2 regions of the Clostridium sp. NSJ-145 genome follow, and region 1 is predicted to be linked to the other one. Evidence: riboswitches for the same ligand, from Rfam matches in the RefSeq annotation. Region 1 holds a riboswitch; the other holds the start of a gene.

The links. Region 1 has a riboswitch for lysine ahead of LQE93_RS12460 (Na+/H+ antiporter NhaC family protein). Riboswitches for the same ligand answer to the same signal wherever they lie in the genome.
Region 2: linked by a shared signal. The riboswitch ahead of lysA (diaminopimelate decarboxylase) and the one ahead of LQE93_RS12460 (Na+/H+ antiporter NhaC family protein) in region 1 are both predicted to bind lysine.

The regions. Positions count from the first base shown of each region.
Region 1 covers NZ_JAJNOS010000013.1:78,868-85,191, reverse strand. Annotated here, with positions in the region: gene ileS (isoleucine--tRNA ligase) at 1-113, shown strand, start outside; gene LQE93_RS12485 (LacI family DNA-binding transcriptional regulator) at 301-1,299, shown strand; gene LQE93_RS12480 (hypothetical protein) at 1,548-1,733, opposite strand; gene LQE93_RS12475 (nucleoside recognition domain-containing protein) at 2,092-2,667, shown strand; gene LQE93_RS12470 (spore maturation protein) at 2,681-3,205, shown strand; gene LQE93_RS12465 (aminopeptidase P family protein) at 3,290-4,555, shown strand; lysine riboswitch at 4,636-4,812, shown strand; gene LQE93_RS12460 (Na+/H+ antiporter NhaC family protein) at 4,936-6,324, shown strand, end outside.
Region 2 covers NZ_JAJNOS010000001.1:216,500-222,823, reverse strand. Annotated here, with positions in the region: gene LQE93_RS01180 (GH3 auxin-responsive promoter family protein) at 1-226, shown strand, start outside; gene LQE93_RS01175 (SPFH domain-containing protein) at 370-2,439, shown strand; gene LQE93_RS01170 (zinc-ribbon domain-containing protein) at 2,679-2,834, shown strand; gene LQE93_RS01165 (hypothetical protein) at 2,980-4,080, shown strand; lysine riboswitch at 4,218-4,414, shown strand; gene lysA (diaminopimelate decarboxylase) at 4,533-5,834, shown strand; gene LQE93_RS01155 (aspartate kinase) at 5,914-6,324, shown strand, end outside.

The DNA.
Region 1 (6,324 bases):
CTATAAAGAAAGAAACTTTAACTCAAGAAATAGTATTTAATGGAGATTATGATTATACTGAAACTGTTATTAATGGTGAAAAATTAAATATGACAGTAGAAGTAGTTAAATAATTTAAAAATATTATGGTAAAGAAGGGAATTAACTCATAATTCCCTTCTTTTTTTGAAAGAATATATAAAGATAGATAAATTAGTTCAAAATTATATTATATTAATAAAATACTTATATGTTCTTGTACAACTAATGAAAAAACGGTATAATTAATAATTAAAATGAAAAAAATGGAGTGATGTTGACATGGCTACTTCTATTAAAGATGTTGCAAGAGAAGCGGGCGTTTCAATAGCTACGGTTTCTAGAGTACTTAATGATATAGATGTTGTAAATGAAGATACAAAGAAAAAGGTATTGGATGCAATAAAGAAATTAGGATACAGACCAAATATCGTAGCTAGAAGCTTAAAGACTCAAAGAACGAAGACAATAGGAATATTAGTTCCAGATATATCAAGTGGATTTTATCCTGAAATAGTTAGAGGAGCAGAAGATGTTGCTAATATATATGATTATAACGTTATATTATGTAACTCAGACTTTGACTACGATAAAGAAAAAGATTACTTAAGAGTATTGAAAGAGAAAATGGTAGATGGAGTTATCTACATGAGCTCTTCATTACAAGAAGAATCTCTAGATATTATTAATGATTTAGATTTAAAAACTGTTTTAGTTGAAACAAAAGACAGAGAAGGAAGATTACCAAGCGTAACTATAGATAACATAGAGGCTTCATATGAAGCAACTAAGCATTTACTTGAAAAAGGAATAAAAAATATTGCCTTTGTAGGAGTAAAGAAAGAGGTAGCTAATGCTTGGGGAGATAGATTCTTAGGATACGAAAAAGCTTTAAAAGAAGCTGGATTAGAAGTTGATGAAGATTTAGTATACCTTCAAAATCTTAAATACAAGACAGGTAGTGATGCTGCGGAAAAATTCTTAAGCCTTTCTAAAAAATTTGAAGGGGTTGTATGTGCATCAGATGAAATAGCTATGGGAGTTATAAATGGATTAAGAGAAAAGGGAATTAATACTCCAGATGACGTTAGTGTTATAGGATTTAATAATAACGCTGTAGCATCATATTTCTATCCAAGATTAACTACAGTAAATCAACCAAGTTATGATATGGGATCTGTAGCTATGAGAATGTTAATTAAAATCTTAAATAATAAACCTTTAGAAGAAGGTCAATATGTATTAGATTATAAGTTAATACAAAGAGAAAGTTGTAAATAAGTCGTTTTATACGACTTATTTTTTTTTATTTATAAAGATTGTAATAATAAAGAAAATATGGTAAACTATATACATAAGGTTGAGAACGTTTACTAAATAAAATAAAATGGGTTAAAAAATTCAACTATGTATGTGTTATTTTATGAGAGTATAAGTTAAATGGGTGTAATAATAATTTAGTAAACAAGATAATAAAAAGATAGCTATGGGTAAGCTATCTTTTTTTATTTTGAATAAAATATGTTATTTTATAATATTCCTTCATTTTTTAATATATCTTCTAATTGTTGTACCTTTTGAGTTAAAGTATAGAATTTTTCCTTTAAAACTTCTTTTGGGGCATCTATTGTATCAACGAATTCTTCCATTTCTTCAACCGTTTTTAATGCTTCCTCTATGTCTCTTTGAGCTAATTTTAAGTTTGATTCTTTCATCGGTACATCTCCTTATATTTAAAGTAAAACTAATATAGTATTTATCTTTATCCTATCACTAATAAATAGACGTTGCAAGGCATATATTTTAAATAGTTAACAGTTAAAAGAGAAAAGTTAAGAAGTGAAAAATCAACAGTTCCACGCGTTTATAAAATTAATAGTTAAAAGTAAAAGTTGGGGTGTAAATTCAGCTGAACTGAATTTAAAACATAATATAAAAAATTACGGAGTTGTTTTATCCATAACTTTTAATTTGTTATTTTACACTATTAATAAAAATAAGGAACGGTTTTATAAAAGCTAATAACTACTAAATCTTAACTATTAACTATTAATTAAATTGGGGGGATAGTAAATGATAAATTACATATGGTTTATAATGATTTTTCTAGGAATACTAGTTAGTATATTTACTGGCAATGGGGAAGCTATGTCTAATACAATAATTAGTTCTATAGATAGTACCGTTACTTTTATTATAAGTTTAGTTGGATTAATGTGCTTTTGGTGTGGAGTAATGAAGGTTGCTGAAAAAAGTGGATTAACAGAGAAGTTAGCAAAGCTTATGAAACCGATACTTAAAGTGATTTTTAAGGAAGCAGCAAAGGATGAAAAAGCATTAGGGGCAATTGTAATGAATATAACTGCTAATATGATGGGGTTAGGAAATGCTGCTACACCTTTTGGGATAAAAGCTATGGAAGAAATGGATAGATTAAATAGAGATAAAGGAAGAGCTAGTAATGATATGGCGTTATTTCTTGTACTTAACGCGGCTTGTGTTCAGTTAGTACCATCCACGGTAATTTCTATAAGAGCGGCAGCAGGGTCTACAAATCCTGGGGTAATAATTTTACCTGCGATTATATCAACCACGGTGGCGGCTATTGTAGGTGTTATATGTGCTAAAATTCTTCAGAGATATTTTTAAGGAGGGATAGAGTATGTTTCAATATATAACTAAAAGTATAATTCCTATAATAGTATTTATAATAATAACTTATGGGATGTTTAAGGGAAGAAAGGTTTATGATTGGTTTGTTGAAGGTGCAAAAGATGGATTAAAGGTATGTATGAATATTTTTCCTTATCTTTTAGCTATGATTTTGGCGGTTCATATATTTAGGGAAGCTAAGCTTTTAGATATGTTAAATAATCTTATCTCTCCTATATCAGGATTAATAGGTTTACCTAAAGAAGTAGTTCCTCTTGTTTTAGTAAAACCTCTGTCAGGAAGTGGAGCTATGGGAATATTTACTGATATACTTAAAAATTATGGACCAGATACGTTTATAGGGTTAGTATCATCAGTAATAATGGGAACTACAGAAACTATATTTTATACTGTAACGGTATACTTTGGTGCAGTTAAAATTAAAAAAGTAAGACATACAGTTTGGGCTGCAGTGATGGCTGATATGACAGCAATTATTATGGCAATATTAATGGTAAAAATTCTTATATTTTAAAAGTTTATGGAAAAATTTTGTTTTTATAGATATAATATTTATTAATTGTAGCTGTTAATTTAATACGCAAAGGAGAAAAAGTATATGAAGGCAGATTTTTTTAAAAATAATAGAAAAAGATTATTTGAAAAAATAAAAGATAATTCAATTGTGATTTTATTTGCAGGTAATGCGCCTAAAAAGACTGCAGATGAAGCATACCCATTTACGCCTAATAGAAACTTTTACTATTCAACAGGAATAAGTGAAGAAAATCATATTCTTGTAATGAGTAAAGTAGGTGGAAGTGAGAAGAGTACATTATTTATAAAAGATATAGACCCTGATTTAGAAAGATGGATAGGAAAGAGTATTCGTAAAGATGAAGCTACTGAAATTAGTGGTATTGAAGACGTAAAATTTAAAAGTCAATTTGATTCAGAGATTCATAGATTGCTTTGCTTAAAAGAAGAAGTGAATCTATACTTAGATTTAGAAAGAGATAGTATTTCTTCAACATCTAGTATAGCAAATGAATTTGCTAAGGATATAATTTCTAAATATCCACAAGTAATGATTAAAAATATATTTAGTATATTTGGAGAATTACGACTAGTAAAAAGTGAAGAAGAAGTTGATAACATAAAAAAAGCTATATCAATAACTATCGAAGGTATTGAAGCTTTAATGAAAAATTCTAAAGCAGGAATAAAAGAATATCAATTAGAATCATATTTTGATTTTGTATGTAAAAATAATGGGGTAAAGGATTTTGCATTTAAAACTATTGCAGCTGCAGGAAAAAATGCAGCTACATTACACTATGTAGCAAATGATTCAGAATTAAAAGACGGAGATTTAATTCAGTTTGATTTAGGAGCACAATATAACTTTTACAATGCAGATATTTCGAGAGCCTTCCCTGTAAACGGAAAATTTACAGAGAGACAAAAAGCTGTTTATAATGCTGTTTTAAAGGTTAACGAAGAAATAATAAATGATATAAAACCAGGAAAAACATTTAGAGATATCAATAAAAAAGCTACTGATCTAATAGCTGAAGAATGTATTAAACTTGGACTTATAAAAGAAAAATCAGAGGTTAGTAAGTATTATTTTCATAGCATTGGACATAGTTTAGGACTAGATACTCATGATTTAGAAACACCTCATAGAGATATAACATTTAAAGAAGGTGTAGTATATACAGTAGAACCAGGAATTTATATTGAAGAAGAAAATATGGGCATAAGAATAGAAGACGATATTCTAGTAACGAAAGATGGAGTAGTAAATTTAACAAGTGGAATGATAAAGACTGTGGAAGAAATAGAAACTTTTATGGCAAAGTATAATAATAACATTAAATAAATATACTTGAAAAAAGTTATAAAATGGTATTGTCAAGAACGAATATAATGTGTATAATTATAATAAATTAATCGTGAATAAATAAAGGTAGAGGCGCGATACTTAAGAGTACTATTGATGAGGTAAGCACTGTGAGTTAATAGGAAAGGAATTATCGCCGAAGCATACAACTAATGCTTTAAGGTTGTATAGCTGGGGATGTATATAATATATATATCACTGTCACAAACTTGTTTTTGTGGTGAGCTATCATTTGAGGAAGACCTAATTTTTTAATGCAATTTTAGGGCCTTGAGTGTTAACTCAAGGCTCTTTTTATTGCACAAAAGCAAAACCCTTTAATTATTCACAAAAAATATATTAATTAGGGGGAAACAAAAATGAAAAAGACGGGATTTAGAGTAATCCTACTAACAATGATTATTTTTACTTTATCAACAACAATGGCATTTGCCAGTGAGTTAGAACCAGCAGCAGTAAATGCAGAAAGATTTGGGTTATTAACTTTAATACCACCAATAGTAGCGATAGTATTAGCATTTATTACTAAGAACGTTGTTATTTCTTTATTTATAGGGATTTTATCAGGTAGCTTTTTAATTAGCCTTACAGGATATAATGTGTTTTATGCACTTATACAAGCATTCTTAGATTTTGTTACAAGAGCATTAAATTCTTTAGCAGATCCATGGAATGCAGGTATAATACTTCAGGTATTGGCAATTGGAGGAGTTATTAATTTAGTAGGTAAAATGGGTGGAGCTAAGGCTATAGCAGAAGCTTTAGCAAAAAAAGCAAAGACTGCAAGAAGCACTCAATTAATAACTTGGTTATTAGGATTATTCGTATTCTTTGATGATTACGCAAATTCACTTATAGTTGGACCTATAATGCGTCCAGTAGCTGATAAGATGAAGATTTCAAGAGAGAGATTAGCGTTTATAATTGATGCAACTGCAGCGCCAGTAGCTGGGCTTGCAATAATATCAACTTGGATTGGATTAGAAGTTAGCTTAATAGGTGAAGGGTTTAATCAAATAGGTGTAGAAGCAAGTGGATTTGGAGTATTCCTTCAAACTATACCATATAGATTTTACAACATATTAATTCTTGCATTTATAATTATTACAGCAGTTACTTTAAAAGAATTTGGACCAATGAGAAAAGCTGAAATAGCTGCAAGAAAGAGAAATAAAGATATTGTTGAAGAGATAGCAGCATCATCTTCACAAATGGATGAATTAGAACCAAAAGAAGGTGTAGAGCTTAGCATATGGAATGCAATTATTCCAATAGGGACACTAATTATTTCAGCGCTAGTAGCATTCTACTATAGTGGATATAGCTCAATAATGGGTGGAGATAACGTAGCACTTCAACAAATAATGACTAACTCACCAATGTCATTTGCAGGAATAATGGAAGCTTTCTCAGCAGCAGATGCTTCAGTAGCATTATTCCAATCAGCATTATTTGCATCAGTTGTAACTATAATTATGGCTGTTAGTAAAAAGATATTTACTTTAAGTGAAGCTATAGAAACTTGGGTAGATGGAATGAAAGGGCTAATTATTACAGGAGTTATTCTTATATTAGCTTGGTCTTTAGGTTCAGTAATTAAAGAACTTGGAACTGCATATTATTTAGTTGAAGCTTTACAAGGTGCTATACCAGCATTTTTATTACCAAGTTTAATATTCGTTCTAGGAGCAGTAATATCATTCTCAACTGGAACTGCATATGGAACAATGAGTATATTAATGCCATTA
Region 2 (6,324 bases), on a different contig from region 1:
AAATGTTTTAGATAAAGAGTTACAAAGAGCTAACTTAGCTTATGGTAGATTTAGAAACAATAATAGATTAGCTAAAGTAAAAGTAAAGGTAGTAAATGGTGGAACATTTAATATAATTAAAGAATCTTTGATAAAGAAAGGTATATCAAAAAATCAAATTAAAATGCCACGAGTAATAAATGATAAGAAAGAAATATTGAAAATTTTGATGTCTAAAACTATTTAAAGGGTACGTAAGTGCCCTTTTTGTATAAAAATATTAATATTCTCCTATGAAATAGAATATATAAGGTAATTAACAATATATTTAATAATGAAATAAGTATAGTAATTTTAAAAAATAATTAGGAGGTAGATTTATTGGGGAATATTAGTGATTATATCAAGATTGCAGGAATAATTATTGGGGTAATATTATGTTTATGGTTCTTACTTTGGATTTTTGGATTAAGAATTATAGACAATGATAAAGTGGGAATTGTAGAAAAATGGTGGAGTAGAAAAGGATCATTAAAGGAGCAAATAATAGCTTTAAATGGAGAAGCTGGGTATCAACCAGAATTATTAAGAGGAGGTATTCATTTTAGAACTCCTTTAATTTACAAGATTCATGTTGTACCTTTAGTTACTATTCCACAAGGAAAAGTAGCTTATGTATTTGCTAGAGATGGTAAAGCACTTGAACCTACACAGACTTTAGGAATGGTTGTAGAAGAGAGCAATAACTTTCAAGATGTAAGAGGATTTTTGATGAATGGTGGTCAAAAAGGACCTCAAAGAGGAATTATAAGAGAAGGTACTTACGCATTTAATTTAGCACAGTTTGTTATTATAACTGAAACTGTTACTTATTGTCTAAAAACAGGAACTAAAGCAGAACAAGAAACATTAAAGGCGATGGCTAAGTTAATTCATGAAAGAAAAGGGTTTGAGCCAGTTATTATTCAAGGTAATGCTGATTTAGTTGGAATAGTTACTGTTCATGATGGTCCTTCACTAGGAGGAGAAAATATAATATGTCCTACTGTTGGAGATGATGCAGCTGATCCTAATTATCATAATAACTTTCAAGATATAGATGCATTTTTAAGAGCCGGAGGTTTTAGAGGGAGACAATATCAAGTTTTAGCTGACGGTACTTACTTTATAAATAGGTTATTTGCTACTATTGAATTTATTCCTAAGGTAGTAATTCCAGTAGGGTTTGTAGGTGTAGTAGTATCTTACACAGGATCAAAGGGAGAAGATTTTTCAGGAGTAGATTATAAACATGGTGAGTTGGTGAAAAAAGGATATAGAGGCGTTTGGAATGAACCTCTAATGCCAGGAAAATATGCCTTTAATACTTACGCAGGTAATATAATTAAAGTCCCTACTACAAATGTAATTTTAAAATGGATATCTAATCAAATAGGAAATCACAAATATGATGAAAATCTTAAAGAAGTTAGTTTAATCACTAAGGATGCATTTGAACCTAACTTACCTTTATCAGTTGTATTTCATATAGATTATAGAAAAGCACCGTTAGTTATCCAAAGATTTGGAGATATAAAGATGCTGGTAGATCAGACTTTAGATCCAATGATTTCAGCATATTTTAAGAACATTGGTCAAACAAAAACATTAATTGAATTAATTCAAGAACGTAATGAGATTCAAGCTCAAAGTTCAAAAGAGATGCAAGAAAAGTTCGGACATTATAACTTAGAGTTAGAAGAAGTATTAATAGGAACACCAGCAAGTCCAAAGGTAGGAAATGAGATAGAAACTATATTAACACAATTAAGAAGTAGACAGATAGCAAGAGAGCAACTTCAGACTTATGAAACTCAACAAAAAGCAGCTGAGAAAGAAAAGGAATTAAGAGAAGCAGAGGCAGTTGCAAAGCAACAAACTACATTAACAGAGTCTGATATAAATATTATGATTCAAGAAAATCAAGGGAAAGCAGAACTTATGAAAGCAAGACAAGATGCGGAAAAGATACAAAAGTTATCTGAGGCCGATGCATATAAAGTTAAAAAGGAAGCAGAGGCAGAAGCGTTTAAGATTAAGATTACAGCTGAAGCAGAAGCTGATAAGGAGGCTAGAGTAGGTATATCAAAGGCTATAGCTGCTAAGGAACAGGTTAGTGCTTATGGAGGTCCACAATATAAAGTTGTTAGTGATGTAATGGCTTCATTTGCAAATGCTATTAAAGAAGGAAAAATAGATATAGTTCCTAAGACATTAGTAAGTACAGGAAGTAATACAGAAAATGGAGGAGCAAATGCTTTTGAATCTTTAATAATGCTTTTGTTAAGTGAGAAGTTTACTGAAGGAGAGTTTATTAAAGAGATTGATGAAGTAGAACAAATAAAAAAGATTAAAGATGAAATTATGAATCAAATATCGAATATGGAGAGTTCATCAAAAGATGAAAATATAAGAGATTAATTAAGTAGCATATTGTTTAATAATTGAATGATTTATCGACAATAGATGTCAAATATGATTATATTTAAAGAAGTAAATATACAAGTTGATAATTAAGTTTATAGGATATAAAAAATAATAGATTATATAAAATAAATTGAGTAAGTAATGAATATATTCCGTTTTCTTGGGGATAAATAATATTGAAAAAAGTACTTTACTCACTTTTAGTACTTTTAAGTTCCAAGGAGGAAAGAAAAATGACAGATAAAACATTAGTATGTAGAGATTGTGGTCAAGAATTTGTATTTACAGTAGGAGAACAAGAATTCTATAAAGAAAAAGGATTCACTAATGAACCTACAAGATGTGCTGCTTGCAGAAGAGCTAAAAAAGAACAAAACAATAGAAGATAATTAGTCTTTTGTTCTAACATCGTATTGAAAGATATAGTTTATTTTTCAATACGATTTTTTTTTGCTTTATATTATGTTTGCTAAAAATCACATTATGACAAAAAAACTCATATGTATATCTTATACGAGATGAGGAGAAAGTGATATGAACAAAAGAGTATTTTTAGCTAAAGAAGATCAATATTATAATAAATTAGGGATTGGTAAGAAAGTAGATATATGGGAAGATGGCCTTAGAACGTCAGGAGATAGGGGTTCATATGAATGGTGGTATTTTGATGCTGAATATAATAATGGGTGTAGATTTGTAGTAATATTTTATACAAAAGATAGATTTGATGTTAAAGGACCAGGGAAGCCAACAGCTACTTTAGATGTCACCTTACCAAATGGTCAAACAATTTGTAGAACAATAACAGAAGAAAATAAAAATATAATAGATGCATCAAGAGAACGATGTGATGTAAAAATAGGAGATAGCTTTATAAAATATCAAGATGGAAATTATTACATTCATTTTGAAGACACATTAGTACAGTATGATTGTGTTATGAAAAGTACTCTTCCTATGTATAGACCTAAAACAGGTTATACATTTTTTGGAGAAAACGAAAATCTTTATTTTGGATGGTTAGTACCGCAACCAAGTGCAGAAGCTTCAGGACAAGTAAAAGTTAATGGATTAAGCATGAAGCTAGAGGGTAATGGATATCACGATCATAATTGGGGAAATGTTGAAATGGATAGAATAATAAATCATTGGTATTGGTGTAGAGCTAAGATAGGTCCTTATACAATTGTTGCTAATGATATTATTTCAGAGAAAAAATATGATTATTTAAGATCTGCTACTTTATTTATTGCAAAAAATGAAGAGGTTCTAGTGGAAGATGAGAATAAAATTAAGATTGAAAGGAATAATACAAAAGAGCATAATTTAACAGAAAAATTTATAGATAATAATATAACTTTTATTTATGTAGATGAGAATGAAACAAAGTATACGATAGAATTCATAAGAGAGAAGGATATTTTTGCATCATCTCTTTTAAATGTTATGGGATTATCTTATAGTGAAATTTTATTTTCAGTATCAAGAGGAATAAATCCAACTTATCTTAGATGTATTGGAAAAGCTAGATTAACAATAGAATCATCTAAAGGAAAAGAGGTTTTAGAAAGTGATGCTTTGTGGGAGCAAATGTTTTTTGGAAATAATAAAATAGCATATATAGCTAAAGAGTAAGAAAAAATAGTTATATAAGAAAATATAAGAGGAATACTTTTTTAGCTAGATAATAAAATTGTAATAAATATTTGACACAAATGTAAGAAAATGTTAAACTTTATTTAAGTTAATGTGAATTTAATATGTTTTAAACAACTTGTTGTAGAGGCCGCGATTGTCATCAGTACTATAACAGAAAGTTCAGATCTGAGATTTGATAACTTCAATGTATAGGAAAGGGGCCATCGCCGAAATAAATAGATAAGAGTCTATTTATTGGGTCTATGTTTAAGAAGCATAGAACTGTCTTATGAGAATTGCCCAATTTTCATAAAGAAGAGCTACATCTTGTTGGGGCAGAAGGTTTTGTTTTATATTGTTTTAAAACAGTCATGAGTACCTTTTGCTCATGACTGTTTTTTATTTACTAACTTATATAAGTTGAATTTTAGTAAATAGGAGGATATAACATGAATTTATTTGGAACTATGAAAAAAAATCAAAATGGTAATTTAGAAATAGGTAATTGTGATGTTGTTTATCTAGCAAAAGAATATGGAACTCCGTTATATGTAGTTGATGAAGAGTTAGTAAGAAGAAACTGTAGAGTTTTTAATGATAATTTTAAAGGAAAAGGAATTGAAACAGAAGTAATATATGCCTCAAAGGCATTTTTAAACTTAGCGATTTGCAAGGTAATAGAAGAAGAAGGGTTATCTCTTGATGTAGTTTCAGGAGGGGAACTTTACACGGCTATTAGAAGTAAATTTCCATTAAGTAGGGTTTACATGCATGGAAATAATAAAACAGAAGAAGAGTTAAGATTGGCTATAGAATCAGGTATAGGAAGAATAGTAGTTGATAATAGAGATGAATTAGATTTAATTGAATATTTATGTAATGAATTAGATAAAAAAATTGAAGTTCTTTTAAGAGTAAATCCAGGAGTAGATGCTCACACCCATGAATATATACAAACATCTAAAAATGATTCAAAATTTGGAGAATCTATATTTAGTGAAGATATATATGAAGTAGTAAGAAAATTTATGAATAGTGAAAGGGTTACTTTAAGAGGATTTCATTGTCATATAGGATCACAAATATTTCAGGAAACATCTTTTTATATGAGTGTTTCAGTTATGGTTGATTTTATTAGCAAAATAAAAGAAAAATGTGATTTTGTTACTAGAGAATTAAATATGGGTGGAGGCTTTGGAGTTTACTATTCTGATGGAGATATACCTATAGAATTAAGTAATTTCTTAAATAACATGGTGATATCAATTAAAGAAGAATGTGAAAAGCATAATTTATTAATACCTAAAATAATGATAGAACCAGGAAGATCAATTATTGCAAATGCAGGTACAACGTTATATAAGGTTGGTGGAACAAAAAAGACTTACGGTGATAAAAATTATATTTTTGTTGATGGAGGAATGACAGATAATATCAGAACTGCATTGTATGATGCAAAGTATGAAGCTGTAGTAGCTAATAAGTTCGATAATAAGGAAAAAATTGAATATACGATAGCTGGAAAATGCTGTGAATCAGGAGATATTATAGTTAAGGATATAATGCTTCCTAAAGTTGAAAGAAATGATATTTTAGCTGTTTTAAGTACTGGGGCTTATAATTATTCAATGGCTAGTAATTATAATAGGATACCTAGACCAGCAGTTGTATTTGTAAGGGATGGTATAGCGAGAATAGCAGTTAAAAGAGAGAGTTATGAAGATATTTTAAAAAATGATGTAATGTTTTAATAAGAATTTATGTTTTTTATTTAAAGTTACATTTTGATAAAGAGAGAAGATATTTCATATTATTAAAGGGGGCAATGAAATGAATATTGTAGTACAAAAATATGGGGGCACTTCAGTAGGAAGTATTGAAAAAATTAAGTTTGTGGCTAGAAGAGTTATTAACGAAAAGGAAAAAGGAAATGAAGTGGTTGTTGTAGTTTCTGCAATGGGGAAGACAACAGATAATCTTATAAATATGTCTAAAGAGATTTGTAATAATCCTAATAAAAGAGAATTAGATATGTTGCTATCTACAGGTGAACAGATGTCTATATCATTATTATCTATGGCTTTAGAGGCCGAAGGTTATAAATCTATATCACTAACAGGGTTTCAAGCGGGCATTAAAACACAAGGTATTCATACAAAAAATAAAATAGCAGATATTGACGTTAGGAAGGTAAAAAAATATTTACAAGAAGGAAAAATTGTAGTAGTAGCAGGTTTTCAA